DNA from 4 places in the Sodalis sp. RH21 genome. Region 3 is predicted to be linked to each of the others. Evidence: predicted binding sites of a transcription regulator. Region 3 holds the regulator's gene; each other region holds the start of a gene.
The links. The regulator Fur, encoded in region 3, represses iron uptake genes when iron is present. The targets are predictions, from matches to a motif close to ATAATAATGAGAACNACTATCAA.

Region 1 (3,658 bases), 2.3 Mb from region 3:
TTTCCGCCGGAATTTGCGCGGCGAGCGAATCGGAAAGCCGCGCCCCGCCCACCTGCAGCAGCCGTAAGGACGCCAGCTGCGTATTACCGCCCCCTTCGCGAATGGCCTGCAGCCATAAACTGACCGCGGGAGGAACCAGGGCCGTGACGTTGATTTGATGTTTTGCTATCAGCGGGAAGCAGCCCGTGGCGCTCGGATCGCCGGCCAGCACCACGCGCCCCCCGGCCAGGAATACCCCCAGCGCGCCCGGGGAGCTCAAGGGGTAATTATGCGCGGCGGGCAGCGCGCAAAGGTAGCGGGTCTGCGCCGTGAAATGACAGATTTCGTTGCTGCGGCGAATACTGTAATAGTAATCGTTATGGGTGCGGGGAATCAGCTTCGGCGTACCCGTGCTGCCGCCGGAAAGCTGAAACAGCGCAACGTCGTCGTCGGCGGAGGGAATCAGGTGCGCGCGTTGTCCCGCAGCGGCCATCAGCGCCGCCAGGGAGTAATCCCCTTCCCCGTTGCGCAAGGCAATAACGCGCAGCGAAGGGCATTGCTCGACCAGGCTGTCGAGGTATTCGTCATTGTGAAACAGCGCATGGCCGCGATCGGCTATCAGCAACGATGGCGCAATCTGGCGCGCATAGGCGCCGAGTTCCGTACGCTGATGGCCGAAAAGCGCATTCACCGGCGCAACGCCCAGCTTAAGCAGGGCAAACAGCGTGATATAAAACTCCGCCACGTTGCCCAGCTGCACCAGCGCCGTTTCGCCTCGTTCCAGCCCTCTGAGCCGCAGCGCGCTTGCCAGATTGGTAGACAGCTGGTCGAGCTCGCGGTAGCTATAGCAACGTTCGCCATCGATAACGGCCGTTGCGTCGGAGTCTGCATGGCGGGCCAGAATGTCCGTCAAAGGCAGATCGATCCAATAACCTTTCTCACGATAGCGGCTTGCGAATGCATCTGGCCAGCGAGTAAAAGGGATGGTCATGATAAGTCCTTAATGAAGTCCAAAAACATTGAGCATGGTGGAAAGTTTCAGGCCGGTTTCCTGCCACTCATTTTCCGGTGACGAGGCGGGCACGATCCCTGCGCCGGCAAATAGCCGCATGTGATTATCCGTGATTGACGCGCAACGAATCGTCACCACCCATTCGCCGTTGCCTTCGGCGTCGGACCAGCCCACGATGCCGCCGAACCATTGGCGATCGAACGGTTCGAGTTGCGCGATCAGCTCATTGGCGGCCTGGGGCGGAAAACCGCTCAGCGCCGGCGTGGGATGCAGAAGGCAGGCCAGCGACAGGGCATTTTCATGGGCGTGCTTAACCGTCCCTTCTATCCGCGTGGCGAGATGCCAGAGCGTAGGCGTGGTAATCAGCTCGGGGGATTCCGGCACGCGCAGGGACATGCTGCGATCGGCCAGCAGGTTTTTCATGGCGCGGGTGACCACGCCGTGTTCATAGCGATCTTTATCCGAATTCATCAGGTTATCGCCGGCCTGCCGGTCGCGCGCGCCGTCCGTTTCCCGGCGCGCGGAGCCCGCCAGCGGGCAAGAGATGAAATCGCCGCCCTGTTTGCGCATCAATAACTCCGGGCTGGCCCCCATCAGTACGCCGCCCTGCGGCAGCGGCAAATGGAAGTTGTAGCTGTTGGGATTCTGCGCCACGATACGCCGCATCATCGCGGCGGTATCCACCGGCTGCTCGGCAACGATATCCAGCAGCCGCGACAGCACCACTTTATCCAGTTCGCCGCGTTGCGTTGCGGCCACCGCCTGCGCCACCATGTTGGTAAAAACCGCATGATCGGGCAGGGCGACGCGGCGACTTATCTTGGGCGGCGCCGGGGAATGACGATCCAGGTCCGCCGGCGTCAGATCGGCGCGGTCGAACGACTGGTGAAATTCCGGAATAAACAAAGCCGCGGGCTGGGTGACGTCAAATGGAATGGCGCCGACGATAATGGGATGGGCAATGCCGTGCCGCCGCGCATCGATGAAGTGCTGGCGCAATTGCCGCTGGAAATCGCCGTCCATCCGGTCGGCGTCGGCGACCGGAGCCGTAAGCGCGGCGTAACAGCCTTGCGTTGCGAGGCTGCGCCAGGGGGACGTAAAGACAAAACCGCGGCACAGCGCGGAGAAATCTTGCAAAGAAGCGGTTTTAAACATCAAGGTTTCCACCATTAGGTTACCTTTAAATGATAAGGCGATGAATAATGATTATCATTTGTATTATTGGTCAGTAACCTACGTCTTCTGAGCAAAGGTGTCAATAAAATTACCGCTCAATTGCCTGCCGGGGCTGGCGGTTGGTAGCGGCGCAGGCGCCCCATGGCCAGCCACAGCACGACGCTGAGCAGCGCCGCCGCGAACCCGAACAGGCTGGCGGCATCAACGGGCAGCAGCCACGTTCCCAAGGAGCCGATCAGCGCGGCGCCAAGCGCATCGCCGGTGACGTTCTGCGCCGTCCACAGGCCGTTAATGCGTCCGAGCAAAGCATCCGGCGTTAGCGCCTGAATCATCGCATATTGCAGCAGGCTATTGATGGCGCTGAAATAACCGAAAGTCGCCAGGCAGAGCAGCGCCAGCCAAAACTGCGGCATCAGGCTGAATAGGCCGAGAGCCGCAAAAGCGGCGATGGCGCTGCCCAGCACCCATTGACCGGGATGGGCGACGTGCGCGAGACGCCCGCTGGTGAGCGCGCCGACGGCGGCCCCCAGCGGCACGGCGGCGTACATCAGCCCCAGATGCCCGGCATCGACCTGCCAGTGCGGGGCCAGGGCCGGATAAAGCACGCGTACCGCGCTCGCCAGCATCAGCAGCGCGCCGACCAGCGCCACCATCCCCACCAGCGGGCTGGCGAAGAGAAACCGTATGCCCTCGGCCAGCGCGCGCAGCGGATGTTCGCGCGGCTGCGGCGGCGGGGGCAGTTGCGGCAGTTTGAGCAGCGTCAGGACAGTCAACAACGTGCCGAAAGCCGCCAGGCCGTAGTTCCAGGCGACGCCCCCGCCGGCGATCGCGATGCCGCCCATCACCGGCGACAAAATAGCACCGAAGCGTACCGTCAGCATGGTGATGGCGCCGGCCTGCATAATATTTTCCCGGCCCACCAGCGCAGGCGTGGCGGCCAGCAATGCCGTGACGCCGATGGCGCCAAAAAAGCCATCCCACAGCGCCAGCAGGTAAACGGCAAGCAGAGAAGGGTGCGGCAAGGCCGCATTCACGCATAAGGCGACGAAACCCACCCCGCAGGTGGATCGGGCGAAGAGAATCAGGCTCTTGCGTTCATAGCGGTCCGCCAATACCCCGCCTAACAGCAGGCCGACGAACATGGCGCCGCCGGCCAGGGTGACGGATAACCCCACCAGCAGCGGAGAATGGGTCATGGCCTGGATTTGTACCGGAACGGCCACCGCCAGCATGCCCAGCGCCAGAATGGAGATAAAGCGGGCGACAAAGACGGCCCGGAAAGCCGGATGGGTCGCCAGCAAACCCAAATCGATAAACCAGGAGGGTTTGTTCATTATTTGGCCTTATCGCCTGCATGTTTTTCTAATAATCCGCTCAATAACGGTCCGATCCGCTCAAACATGGCGGGAGAAATAATGTCCACATGGGCGCAATTTATGGGCCACACCTCCAGCTCGCCAATCCAGGGCGCCCAGGCGCGGCGGGCATCCT
Region 2 (3,658 bases), 2.9 Mb from region 3:
TCACCAGGTTGGTACCATTAAATTGGTCAGGCATATCGGTTGTATCGGCGGGCGTGGCAATAATAGCATCTTGGGGCTATAGCTCAGCTGGGAGAGCGCTTGCATGGCATGCAAGAGGTCAGCGGTTCGATCCCGCTTAGCTCCACCAAATTAGAAAAAACCGGCTCCGGCCGGTTTTTTTGTGCCTGTCATTCATTCCCACCGCCGGCTTATCCCCGTCACGTTTTTCCCGGCGGGCGCCAGCATGCCAGCATAAAAAAAGGGCCAGGTTGCCCTGACCCCAACCGGCCCGCGGGCCTTCAACGATAACGATAAGCAAATCGCCGGGTTAAAGTACCAGGCCGGCTATGGAAGCGGATAAGATACTGACCAGCGTGGAGCCATACACCAGTTTAAGGCCAAAACGCGATACCACGTTGCCCTGGTGTTCGTTGAGCCCTTTAATCGCCCCGGCGACAATGCCGATGGACGAAAAGTTGGCAAATGAGACCAGGAATACCGACAGGATGCCAACCGAGTGCGCGGACAATTGGCCGGCGACTTTTTGTAAGTCCATCATGGCGACAAATTCATTTGATACCAGTTTGGTGGCCATAATGCTGCCGACGCGTAATGCTTCGTCACCCTGCACGCCCATAATGCGGGCGAAGGGATAAAATATATAACCCAAAATGCCCTGGAAGCTGATACCGAATATCATGCTGAACAGCGCATTGACCGCGGCGATAATAGCAATAAAGCCGATTAACATGGCCGCTACGATAATAGCCACCCTGAAACCCGCCAGAATATATTCGCCGAGCATTTCAAAGAAGCTTTGCCCTTCGTGCAGGTTGCTCATCTGCAACTCTTCTTCTTTTTCCACCTGGTAGGGGTTGATCAATGACAGCACAATAAATGTACTAAACATATTGAGCACCAGCGCGGCCACCACGTACCGGGGTTCCAGCATGGTCATATACGCGCCAACGATGGACATGGATACCGTGGACATCGCCGTGGCCGCCATGGTGTACATGCGGCGTTCGGACATTTTGCCGAGGATATCTTTATAAGCGATAAAGTTTTCCGATTGCCCCAAAATCAATGAGCTGACGGCATTGAAAGATTCAAGCTTGCCCATGCCGTTAACTTTGGATAACAAGGTACCGATAATACGGATAATAAATGGCAGTACCCGAATATGCTGTAAAATGCCGATTAATGCCGAGATAAACACGATGGGGCATAAAACGTTCAAGAAAAAGAATGCCAAACCCTGCTTGTTCATATTACCGAAAACAAAGCCGGTCCCTTCGGCGGCAAAACCTAATAATTTATCAAAAAGTGCTGAGAAGCCCTGTACGAATCCTAAGCCGATTTGCGAGTTGAGGAAAAAATAAGCAAGCAGGACTTCAATAACCAACAATTGAACGACAAAACGGAGCCTGATTTTTTTACGATCGTGGCTGACTAATAACGCCAAGATTGCCACTACGGCAAGCGCGAGGACGAAATGAAAAATCCGGGACATAGATGCTCCAATTATGAGGCAGGCAGTAATTCGCCGCTCATTCTATGTAACGGCCCGGCCAAAAACGAGTTATAAGTTGCAAATATATAAAAATCATCTATTAGAATATCCAGATGCCCCTTTGCTCACAAATTAACAGCGAAAAAAGTTAATTTTCTAGAAGATTATGTTAATTGTATGCTAAAGTCATCTAGTAACCGTCAAACGGTCTTGGCCGGTTTGTTAGGGATGTCACTGTCATCAGGCTGGGTTTTACCCTTCTATGCTCACCATCAACGCCATCTATCGCAGAGATAAGTCGAAACGTCCCAAATGCGCTTGATAATTATTATCGTTTGGATAGGATGAAGCTAAATCGATGGATCATAAGGGTCACTGATATGTGGAACAGCCGAACCGCAGAAGGCGTCAGCGGCGTATCGCGCAGGGTTAAGCTTTCGTTGCTCGGCCCGGCGTTTATCGCGGCCATTGGTTATATCGACCCGGGTAATTTCGCCACCAACATTCAGGCCGGCGCCAGCTTTGGTTATCAACTGCTCTGGGTCGTGGTCTGGGCGAATTTCATGGCGATGCTGATCCAGCTCTTATCGGCCAAACTGGGCATTGCCACCGGTAAAAATCTGGCGGAGCATATTCGCGATCGCTTTCCGCGTCCCGCCGTCTGGGCGTACTGGATACAGGCCGAAATTATCGCCATGGCCACCGACCTGGCGGAGTTCGTGGGCGCCGCCATCGGCTTCAAAATGCTGCTGGGCGTTACGCTGCTGCAAGGGGCGATCATTACCGGCATCGTGACCTTTCTTATCCTGATGCTGCAACAGCGCGGCCAAAAACCGCTGGAATGGGTCATTGGCGGATTATTGCTGTTCGTGGCCGGCGCATATATCGCGGAGCTGTTTTTTTCACAGCCCAATATGACGGAGCTTGGCCGCGGCATGTTGTTGCCAACGTTGCCTAATGGCGATGCGGTTTTTCTCGCCGCCGGCGTATTGGGGGCCACCATTATGCCGCATGTCATTTACCTGCATTCTTCATTGACCCAGAACGGCCAGTATGGCAATCGCGCGCAGCGCTACTCCTCCACCAAACTGGACGTGGCCATTGCCATGACTATCGCCGGCTTTGTTAATCTGGCGATGATGGCCACCGCGGCGGCGGCTTTTCATTTCAGCGGGCATACCGGTATTGCGGATCTGGACGAAGCCTATCTGACCCTGACGCCGTTGTTGAATCACACGGCGGCGACGGTATTTGGTTTAAGCCTGGTCGCGGCGGGGCTCTCTTCCACGGTAGTGGGCACCATGGCCGGGCAGGTGGTGATGCAGGGATTCGTGCGCTTTCGCATACCGCTGCTGGTTCGCCGGGTCGTGACCATGCTGCCTTCGTTCGCGGTGATTTTGATGGGACTCGATCCCACCCGCATTCTGGTGTTAAGCCAGGTGCTGCTCAGCTTCGGCATTGCGCTGGCGCTGGTGCCTTTGCTGACTTTTACCGGTAACCGCGATCTGATGGGCGATATGGTGAACTCCAAGGTGATCAAGGTGCTGGGGTGGCTTATCGTGACGGTGGTGGTGACGCTTAACGCCTATCTGCTGATTGGCACCTCTATGAGCCTTTAACGCACCGGGCGCGGCGAAGCAACATAGCGAAAAGGGACCCCAGGGGGTCCTTTCAGACTGCTGACAAACCTGTGCATAAGGTCGAAGTGGGCATGATGGGTAAGAAGAGTAAAGCGTAGCGCGCCAGGGATGGCGCGCCCGAGCCTCCATGGATGGATTTTTTACGATCTTGCCTATCATGCCCACAAATAGGGCTTTGTCATCAAACTCAAGGGACCCCAGGGGGTCCCTTTTTTACATATAGCCGGTCAATAAGGCTGGATAACGGCGGCTACGTTTTATGCCAGTATGGCCTCGATTTGTTCAAGCTCATCCGCCGTGAACTCGCGATTGGCCAACATGCCCACCGCATCGTCGATTTGCGAGGTTTTGCTGGCGCCAATCAATACCGATGTCACCCGATCGCCGCGCAATACCCAGGCCAGGGACATTTGCGCCAGTTTCTGGCCGCGGGAGAGGGCGAGGGCGTTCAAGCGCCGCACTTTATCCATTTTCTGTTCGGTAATCTGCTGCGGCGTCAACGTAT
Region 3 (3,658 bases):
GACGGCGTATTTGCCGCGCTGCGGCGGGTAAGCGCGGCGGGCATCACCCAGCGCACCGAGGCGGCGGCGCTGATGCGCGAGGATATCGCCGACCAGGGGACGATTCAGTTTTTACTGAAATCCCTGCGTCCTGAGGGATGGCAATTCAACGTCGAAGCCCTGTGGAACAGCTATCCGGCGCTGATCGCCTGGCAGGAATCCGCTCCCTGGCCCGGTCCGGTATTATTTATCCGCGGCGAAAAATCCCCCTATCTGGATGACCGCTACCGGCAGGACATCCAGCGGCAATTCCCGCAGGCGCGCGGCCATGCCATCGCCGGCGCCGGGCATTGGGTCCACGCGGAAAAACCCGAAGCCACCGTGCGCGCCGTCGCGCGTTTTCTGGCATCGTTGCCGAAACGGCCTGATTAACCTTGAGTTTAATATTGTCGTTTAATGCCGGGGTGGGGTAACATGGCGCGCTATGTTTTCCGGCGCCACGACGTCCGGAAAAGTAACGTTACGGGCGAGACACCCTGATGGCGAAGCCAGCATCGGCACCGTCAGGGCGGTTGCCCGCCCGCTTTCCGATGCACAATCCCTTCATGACCTATGGCAAAAGAACAAACGGACCGCACCACCCTGGATTTATTTATCGATGAACGACGTCCAGGGCGCCCGAAGACCAACCCCCTATCCAGGGATGAGCAGTTGCGCATCAATAAGCGCAACCAGCTGCGCCGGGATAAAGTGCGCGGCCTGCGCCGGGTGGAACTGAAAATCAACGCCCAGGCGGTGGACGCGTTAAACGAACTGGCGGAGCGGCAAAATCTGTCGCGCAGCGAACTGATAGAATTGATTTTACTGGCCGAGCTGGAGCGGCAGCAAAATGCGGCCAAGGGGGGGCAATGACCCCATAGCACCCTTACGCCGCCGGCTGATTCAAGGCTTGCGGCCGCGGGGAGTCTGAATTTGAGACAAAACCCCGGCGGAACGAGTTTCTCCCGCTGTTATGGTCTGCTATTATTGCCCCAGAACCCGAACGAACCGATTGCAGAACATATCCTTAATATTTAAGAGGTTTTCAAATTCATGGCAACTGTAGGCATTTTTTTTGGCAGTGATACCGGCAATACCGAAAATATTGCCAAAATGATCCAAAAGCAACTTGGCGCGGATGTTGCCGAAGTTCATGACATTGCCAAAAGCAGTAAAGAAGACCTGGCGCAGTTCAATACTCTGCTACTGGGTATCCCGACGTGGTATTATGGCGAAGCGCAATGTGATTGGGATGACTTTTTCCCTACCCTGGAAGAGATTGATTTCACTGGCAAAACCGTGGCCCTGTTCGGCTGTGGCGACCAGGAGGATTACGCGGAATATTTTTGTGACGCCATGGGCACCATCCGCGATATCATCGAACCGAACGGCGCGACCATTATCGGCCATTGGCCTACCGCCGGTTACCATTTCGAAGCCTCGAAAGGGCTGGCCGACGACAATCATTTCATCGGCCTGGCCATCGATGAAGATCGCCAACCTGAACTGACCAATGCTCGGGTCGACGGCTGGGTAAAACAGATCAGCGCCGAGCTGAACCTGGGCTGATTCACCGGCTGCCCCGGCAACCACCACGGGCCGTCAGCCGTTATGGCGGCCCGTCGGCCTTGCCGATAAGTTATTCCTGTCGAATTAATAGATACAAGTTTTTAACTTTTAGCCACAAAGCGGTACAATAGCGCAGCGGTTTCACCCTTTTGGTCAAAATGTTGCAGAATGTGCCCTACGAAAAGGGCTATAGTTGTTAACAGGGTGCGGTTTTCATTTTGGACAGGCAGTCCTATAATGAGACGGCGTCACATTTTTCGGGCCGACCGATGTTATAGGCTACATTTGCCTACAATCAGATTTTCAAAGTAACAGGACTATACCCGCATGACTGACAATAATATTGCATTGAAGAAGGCCGGCCTGAAAGTCACCCTTCCCAGACTGAAGATTCTGGAAGTGTTGCAAGATCCGGAATGCCATCACGTCAGTGCGGAGGATCTCTACAAAAAACTGATCGATATGGGCGAGGAGATCGGTTTAGCCACCGTGTACCGGGTACTGAACCAGTTTGACGATGCCGGCATCGTCACCCGCCATAATTTCGAAGGCGGCAAATCGGTTTTTGAACTGACCCAGCAGTATCATCACGATCATCTGATCTGCCTGGATTGCGGCAAAGTGATTGAGTTTCGCGATGAATTTATCGAAGCGCGCCAGCGCGATATCGCCAAAAAACACAATATCAAACTTACCAACCACAGTTTATATCTTTACGGACATTGTGAAGTCGGCAACTGCCGTGAAGACGAAACCCTGCACGACCATAGCGATATGCTTAACGGCGTGAAGGAATAACCCGGGCGTTTCCACCGTAGCCACGTTCCCAGTGGCCAGGCATAAAAAAAACGCTGCCGAAGCAGCGTTGATATCAATTCGCGGCGGCGTCCTCAGACGGCGGTTTTGGTCCAGGTGTCCCGCAGGCCGACGGTGCGGTTAAACACCGGTTTTTCCCGGCTGAAGTAGCGGGTGTCGGCGCAGAAGTAACCTTCGCGTTCAAATTGGAACGGATGGCCGATCTGGGCGTCCAGCACGCTTGCCTCCACGATACCTTGCTTGATCACCAGCGATTCCGGATTAAGCGCCGACAGAAAATCTTCCGCCGCGGCGGGATTCGCCTCGCTGAACAAACGATCGTATAAGCGGAACTCCGCGGCGACGCCGCGGGTAGCCGATACCCAATGGATAACCCCTTTCACCTTGCGCCCATCCGCCGGATCTTTACTTAACGTGTCCGGATCATAAGTGCAATACAAAGCGGTGATTTCACCCTCTTCATCTTTTTGCACGCGTTCGGCCTTGATCACATAGGCATTGCGCAGCCGTACTTCTTTGCCCAGCACCAGCCGCTTGTACTGCTTATTGGCTTCCTCGCGAAAATCCGCCCGATCGATATAAATCTCGCGGCCAAACGCCACCTGGCGATGACCCATTTCCGGTTTATTGGGATGGGTTGGCATGGTCACGGTCTCTTCGTGCCCGACGGGCAGATTTTCGATAATCACCTTGACCGGGTCGATAACCGCCATGGCGCGCGGGGCGCTTTCGTTCAAATCTTCGCGGATACAGGCTTCCAGAGCGGCGATTTCCACGTTGTTATCCTGCTTGGTCACGCCGATGCGACGGCAGAATTCGCGGATCGAGGCGGCGGTATATCCACGGCGGCGCAGGCCGGAAATAGTCGGCATGCGCGGGTCATCCCATCCCTCGACAATATTTTCCGCCACCAACTGGGTCAGCTTGCGCTTGGACATAATGGCGTATTCAAGATTCAGACGCGAAAACTCATATTGGCGCGGGTGGCAGCCAATACTGATGTTATCCAGCACCCAATCATATAAGCGGCGGTTATCCTGGAACTCCAGGGTGCACAGCGAATGGGTAATCCCTTCCAGGGCATCGGAGATGCAGTGGGTAAAATCATACATCGGATAGATGCACCATTTGGTGCCGGTCTGGTGGTGTTCGGCGAACTTGATGCGGTACAGCACCGGGTCGCGCATTACCATAAAGGAGGACGCCATATCGATTTTGGCGCGCAGGCAGGCCGAACCTTCGGCAAACCCACCGT
Region 4 (3,658 bases), 2.3 Mb from region 3:
GACGTACCGCAATCCCTCAGTATCATTACCCAGCAACGAATGCTGGATCAAAACCTGCAATCGGTGGGCGATGTGCTGGATAACACCACCGGCATTGCGGCAGAAGTGATTGATAGCGAACGCTCCGCTTACTTTTCCCGTGGTTTTCAAATTAGCAATTACACCTTCGATGATATTCCCACCTCGGTCAGCGATACATGGAATTTTGGCGATACCGGGGAAGATACCGCCATTTATGACCGTATCGAAGTGGTGCGCGGCGCCACCGGACTGATGACCGGCGCCGGCAATCCGGCGGCATCGGTGAATATGGTGCGCAAGCATGCCGACAGCAAAGAATTTACCGGCAATGTTTCGGCCAGCTACGGCAGTTGGAACAAGCAACGTTATGTCATGGACGTCTCCGGTCCGCTCAGCGAATCCGGCAAGGTGCGCGGCCGCGTCATCGCGGGCTATCAGGATCAGGACAGTAGGTTGGATCGCTACCATAAAAGCAAAAAATTCCTGTACGGCGTGGTGGACGCGGATGTGACCGACAACACCACGGTGTCGCTGGGCTACGACTATCAGCAAAGCAATACCGGCAACCCGACCTGGGGCGGATTGCCCACCTGGTACAGCGACGGTTCACGCACGCACTTTGATCGCAGCACCAACCCATCGGCGGACTGGACGCGCTACGGCATCGATTCGCGTAAAGTTTTTGCCAACGCAACCCATAACTTCGATAACGGCTGGAGTTTACGCCTCAATGGCACTCATGCGGAAGAGACATTCAACGATAAGCTCCTCTATATCATGGATTTTCCTGATGTCGTGACCGGCGAGGGCATTTCCGGATTCGGCAGCAAAGACCGGGGGACACGTAAGCTGGACTCGGTAGATACCTACGCCACCGGCCCCTTCGGGCTCTTCGGCCGTCAGCATGAATTGGTGGCCGGCGTCAGTTACAGCCGTCAGCATAACGCCACTTACAGCGCGAACGGGCCTATGGATACCGACCAAATGGGCAGTTTCAACCATTGGAGCGGCGATGTGGCCGAACCGGCATGGGAAGACTGGTACCTCAATGCCGATGATGTCGTGCGGCAGAAATCCGCCTATACCGCCGCGCGCTTCTCGCTGGCCGACCCGCTGGCGCTCATCGTCGGCGCGCGCTACACGCAGTGGGAAACCAGCGGCAGCAGCGGCGACATGAGCAAGAACAACCTCACCCCCTATGGCGGGCTAGTGTATGACATCAACGATGCCTGGTCGGCCTACGCCAGCTATACCTCCATCTTCCAGCCCCAGACTTATCGCAATCGCAACGGCGGCTATCTCGCGCCGATTACCGGTAAAAATTATGAAACCGGCCTGAAATCGGACTGGATGAATGGTCGCCTGACGGCAACGTTCGCCGTGTTCCGTATCGAGCAGGACAACGTGGGGCAATCCGACGGCGACAACCACGTCAACGGTTCCAGCGAGCAGGCTTATTACGCCGCGAAAGGCGCGGTCAGCAAAGGCGCGGAATTTGAACTTAATGGCGCGGTGACGGACAATCTGCAGATGACGTTCGGCGCCACGCGCTATGTGGCCAGGGATTCCTCCGGCCGTTTTAACAGCAATATGCCGCAGACCTCATTCAAACTGTTTAGCCGCTATCGGCTTGCGACGATGCCGGATCTTACCCTTGGCGGAGGCGTGAACTGGCAAAACCGCACCTTCCAGGACGGAACCGGACCGGATGGTGAAACGAAGCGTGTTTACCAGGGCAGCTACCCGCTGGCCAACCTGTTCGCCCGTTACCAGGTAACCAAACAGCTCGCGCTGCAGGCCAACATCGACAATCTGTTTGATCGCACCTACTACTCTTGGCTGAGCGACTACGCGGTCTATGGGGAATCGCGCAATTACTCCGTCAGTCTTTCTTATGCTTTTTGATGCCCCCCGGCCCCGTGCCGGGGATGTTGTCGGTAGTCATTTATGCGGGGCTGGCGTAGGCCATCGGCGCCGCCTCGCCCCTGCAACAATGTCTGCAATAACATGGCGACAGCAAAAATTTCCGCGAGTTCATTAATATCTTTTTACATTGCTAATAAAAATAAATACAATTCTCATTCGCATTGTTGTCTGGGATGTTTTCACGTGTTTATTTCTCGCCAAAGGCGCTAGCGGTGAAAGATACCAAATGTGCAGCATTTCTCATCCATGAAAAATGTGTTTCCTTTCAACCAATTGAAAATATTTGCATATCTTAAGGGTAACTCATGTTTTTTGCTCCATATCATAATAGAGAGAACGGCGTCGGCGGTTCCGCTGCCGCTCTCCTCCCGGTTACATCGCTGTCCTGTCTTGCCGTGCTGGTCGCCGTTGCGCTGCACGCGCCGTACGCCTCGGCCGCTGAAACCGCGCAAAAAGAAGAAACCCTGGTGGTGGAAGCAGCGAACGCAAGCGCGGCCGACACCGCGGCAAGCGACTACAGCGTCCCGGTCACCCGGGCCGCCACCAAAATGGCTCTCACCGCGCGCGACACGCCGCAATCCATCAGCATCATCAGCAAGCAGCGTATGCGGGACCAGCAGCTGAATTCGCTGGGCGACGTGCTGCGTAATACCACCGGGATAACGGAGAAGGTGGCGGATTTTGACCGCCGGACCTATTACTCGCGCGGTTTTTTAATCGATAACTACCAGGTCGATGGTATCCCAACCGTATTTGAAGAGCGATGGAACCTGGGCGATGCCGCGTCCGATACCGCCATCTACGACCGCATTGAAGTGGTGCGCGGCGCCACTGGCTTAATGACCGGCGCCGGCAATCCTTCGGCTTCGGTGAATATGGTGCGTAAGCACGCCGACAGCCGTGAAGTTACCGGTAATGTCTCCGCGAGCTACGGCAGTTGGGATAAGCAGCGTTATGTGGCCGATCTTTCCGCGCCGCTGACGGACTCGGGCAATGTGCGCGGGCGGATCATCGCCGGCTACCAGGATAACGACAGTTATATCGATAACTACAGCGCCAATAAGAAATTCCTGTATGGCGTGGTGGATGCTGATTTGACCGATTCCACCACCTTGTCCGTGGGCTACGAATATCAGGAAACCAGCACCAATAGCCCGACCTGGGGGGGCGCGCCGCGCTGGTACGCCGATGGCGGCAAAACCGACTACAGCCGCAAGTTCAATACGGCGCCCGACTGGGCCTACAATGACAAGGACACCCGAAAAGTCTTTGCCACCGTGAACCAAAAATTCGACAACGGCTGGCAGTTCACCCTCAACGGCACCCATACGGAAAACACCCTCGACAGTAAAATGCTGTATATCGATGGCTACTTCGATAAAAACACGGGTATCGGCGTTAGCCCTTATGCCAATTACCCCGTGGTTGGCGGAACCGGCTACAACACCGGCAAGCGCAAGGTCGACGCCGTCGATGCCTTTACCAGCGGCCCTTATGAATTATTCGGGCGCAGGCACGAGCTGATGGCGGGCGTTAGCTATAGCAAACAGAACAACCGCTATTTTAACGCCTGGGCCAATCTCTCCCCGTCCGACGTGGGTAATTTCAATAACTGGAATAGCGATTTCCCGGAAACGGAATGGAATGAGCGTACCCTGGCGCAGGAAGATACCATCCGCCAGAAGTCCGCCTATACCGCTACCCGGATTTC

Region 1: ACL2XP_RS08565 (isochorismate synthase) is a predicted target of Fur. The motif match lies at 2,188-2,210, and genes of this name have one in related genera.
Region 2: ACL2XP_RS06245 (Nramp family divalent metal transporter) is a predicted target of Fur. The motif match lies at 1,832-1,854, and genes of this name have one in related genera.
Region 4: fhuE (ferric-rhodotorulic acid/ferric-coprogen receptor FhuE) is a predicted target of Fur. The motif match lies at 2,081-2,103, and genes of this name have one in related genera.

The regions. Positions count from the first base shown of each region.
Region 1 is NZ_CP178732.1:1,869,785-1,873,442, reverse strand. It holds gene ACL2XP_RS08570 ((2,3-dihydroxybenzoyl)adenylate synthase) at 1-970, opposite strand, end outside; gene ACL2XP_RS08565 (isochorismate synthase) at 980-2,146, opposite strand; gene entS (enterobactin transporter EntS) at 2,263-3,501, opposite strand; gene ACL2XP_RS08555 (enterobactin synthase subunit F) at 3,501-3,658, opposite strand, start outside.
Region 2 is NZ_CP178732.1:1,339,954-1,343,611, forward strand. It holds tRNA gene ACL2XP_RS06235 (tRNA-Ala) at 73-148, shown strand; gene ACL2XP_RS06240 (NupC/NupG family nucleoside CNT transporter) at 329-1,513, opposite strand; gene ACL2XP_RS06245 (Nramp family divalent metal transporter) at 1,894-3,132, shown strand; gene mgrA (L-glyceraldehyde 3-phosphate reductase) at 3,411-3,658, opposite strand, start outside.
Region 3 is NZ_CP178732.1:4,200,613-4,204,270, forward strand. It holds gene ACL2XP_RS19355 (alpha/beta fold hydrolase) at 1-411, shown strand, start outside; gene ybfE (LexA regulated protein) at 592-891, shown strand; gene fldA (flavodoxin FldA) at 1,072-1,587, shown strand; gene fur (ferric iron uptake transcriptional regulator) at 1,915-2,385, shown strand; gene glnS (glutamine--tRNA ligase) at 2,478-3,658, opposite strand, start outside.
Region 4 is NZ_CP178732.1:1,877,011-1,880,668, reverse strand. It holds gene fhuE (ferric-rhodotorulic acid/ferric-coprogen receptor FhuE) at 1-1,926, shown strand, start outside; gene fhuE (ferric-rhodotorulic acid/ferric-coprogen receptor FhuE) at 2,253-3,658, shown strand, end outside.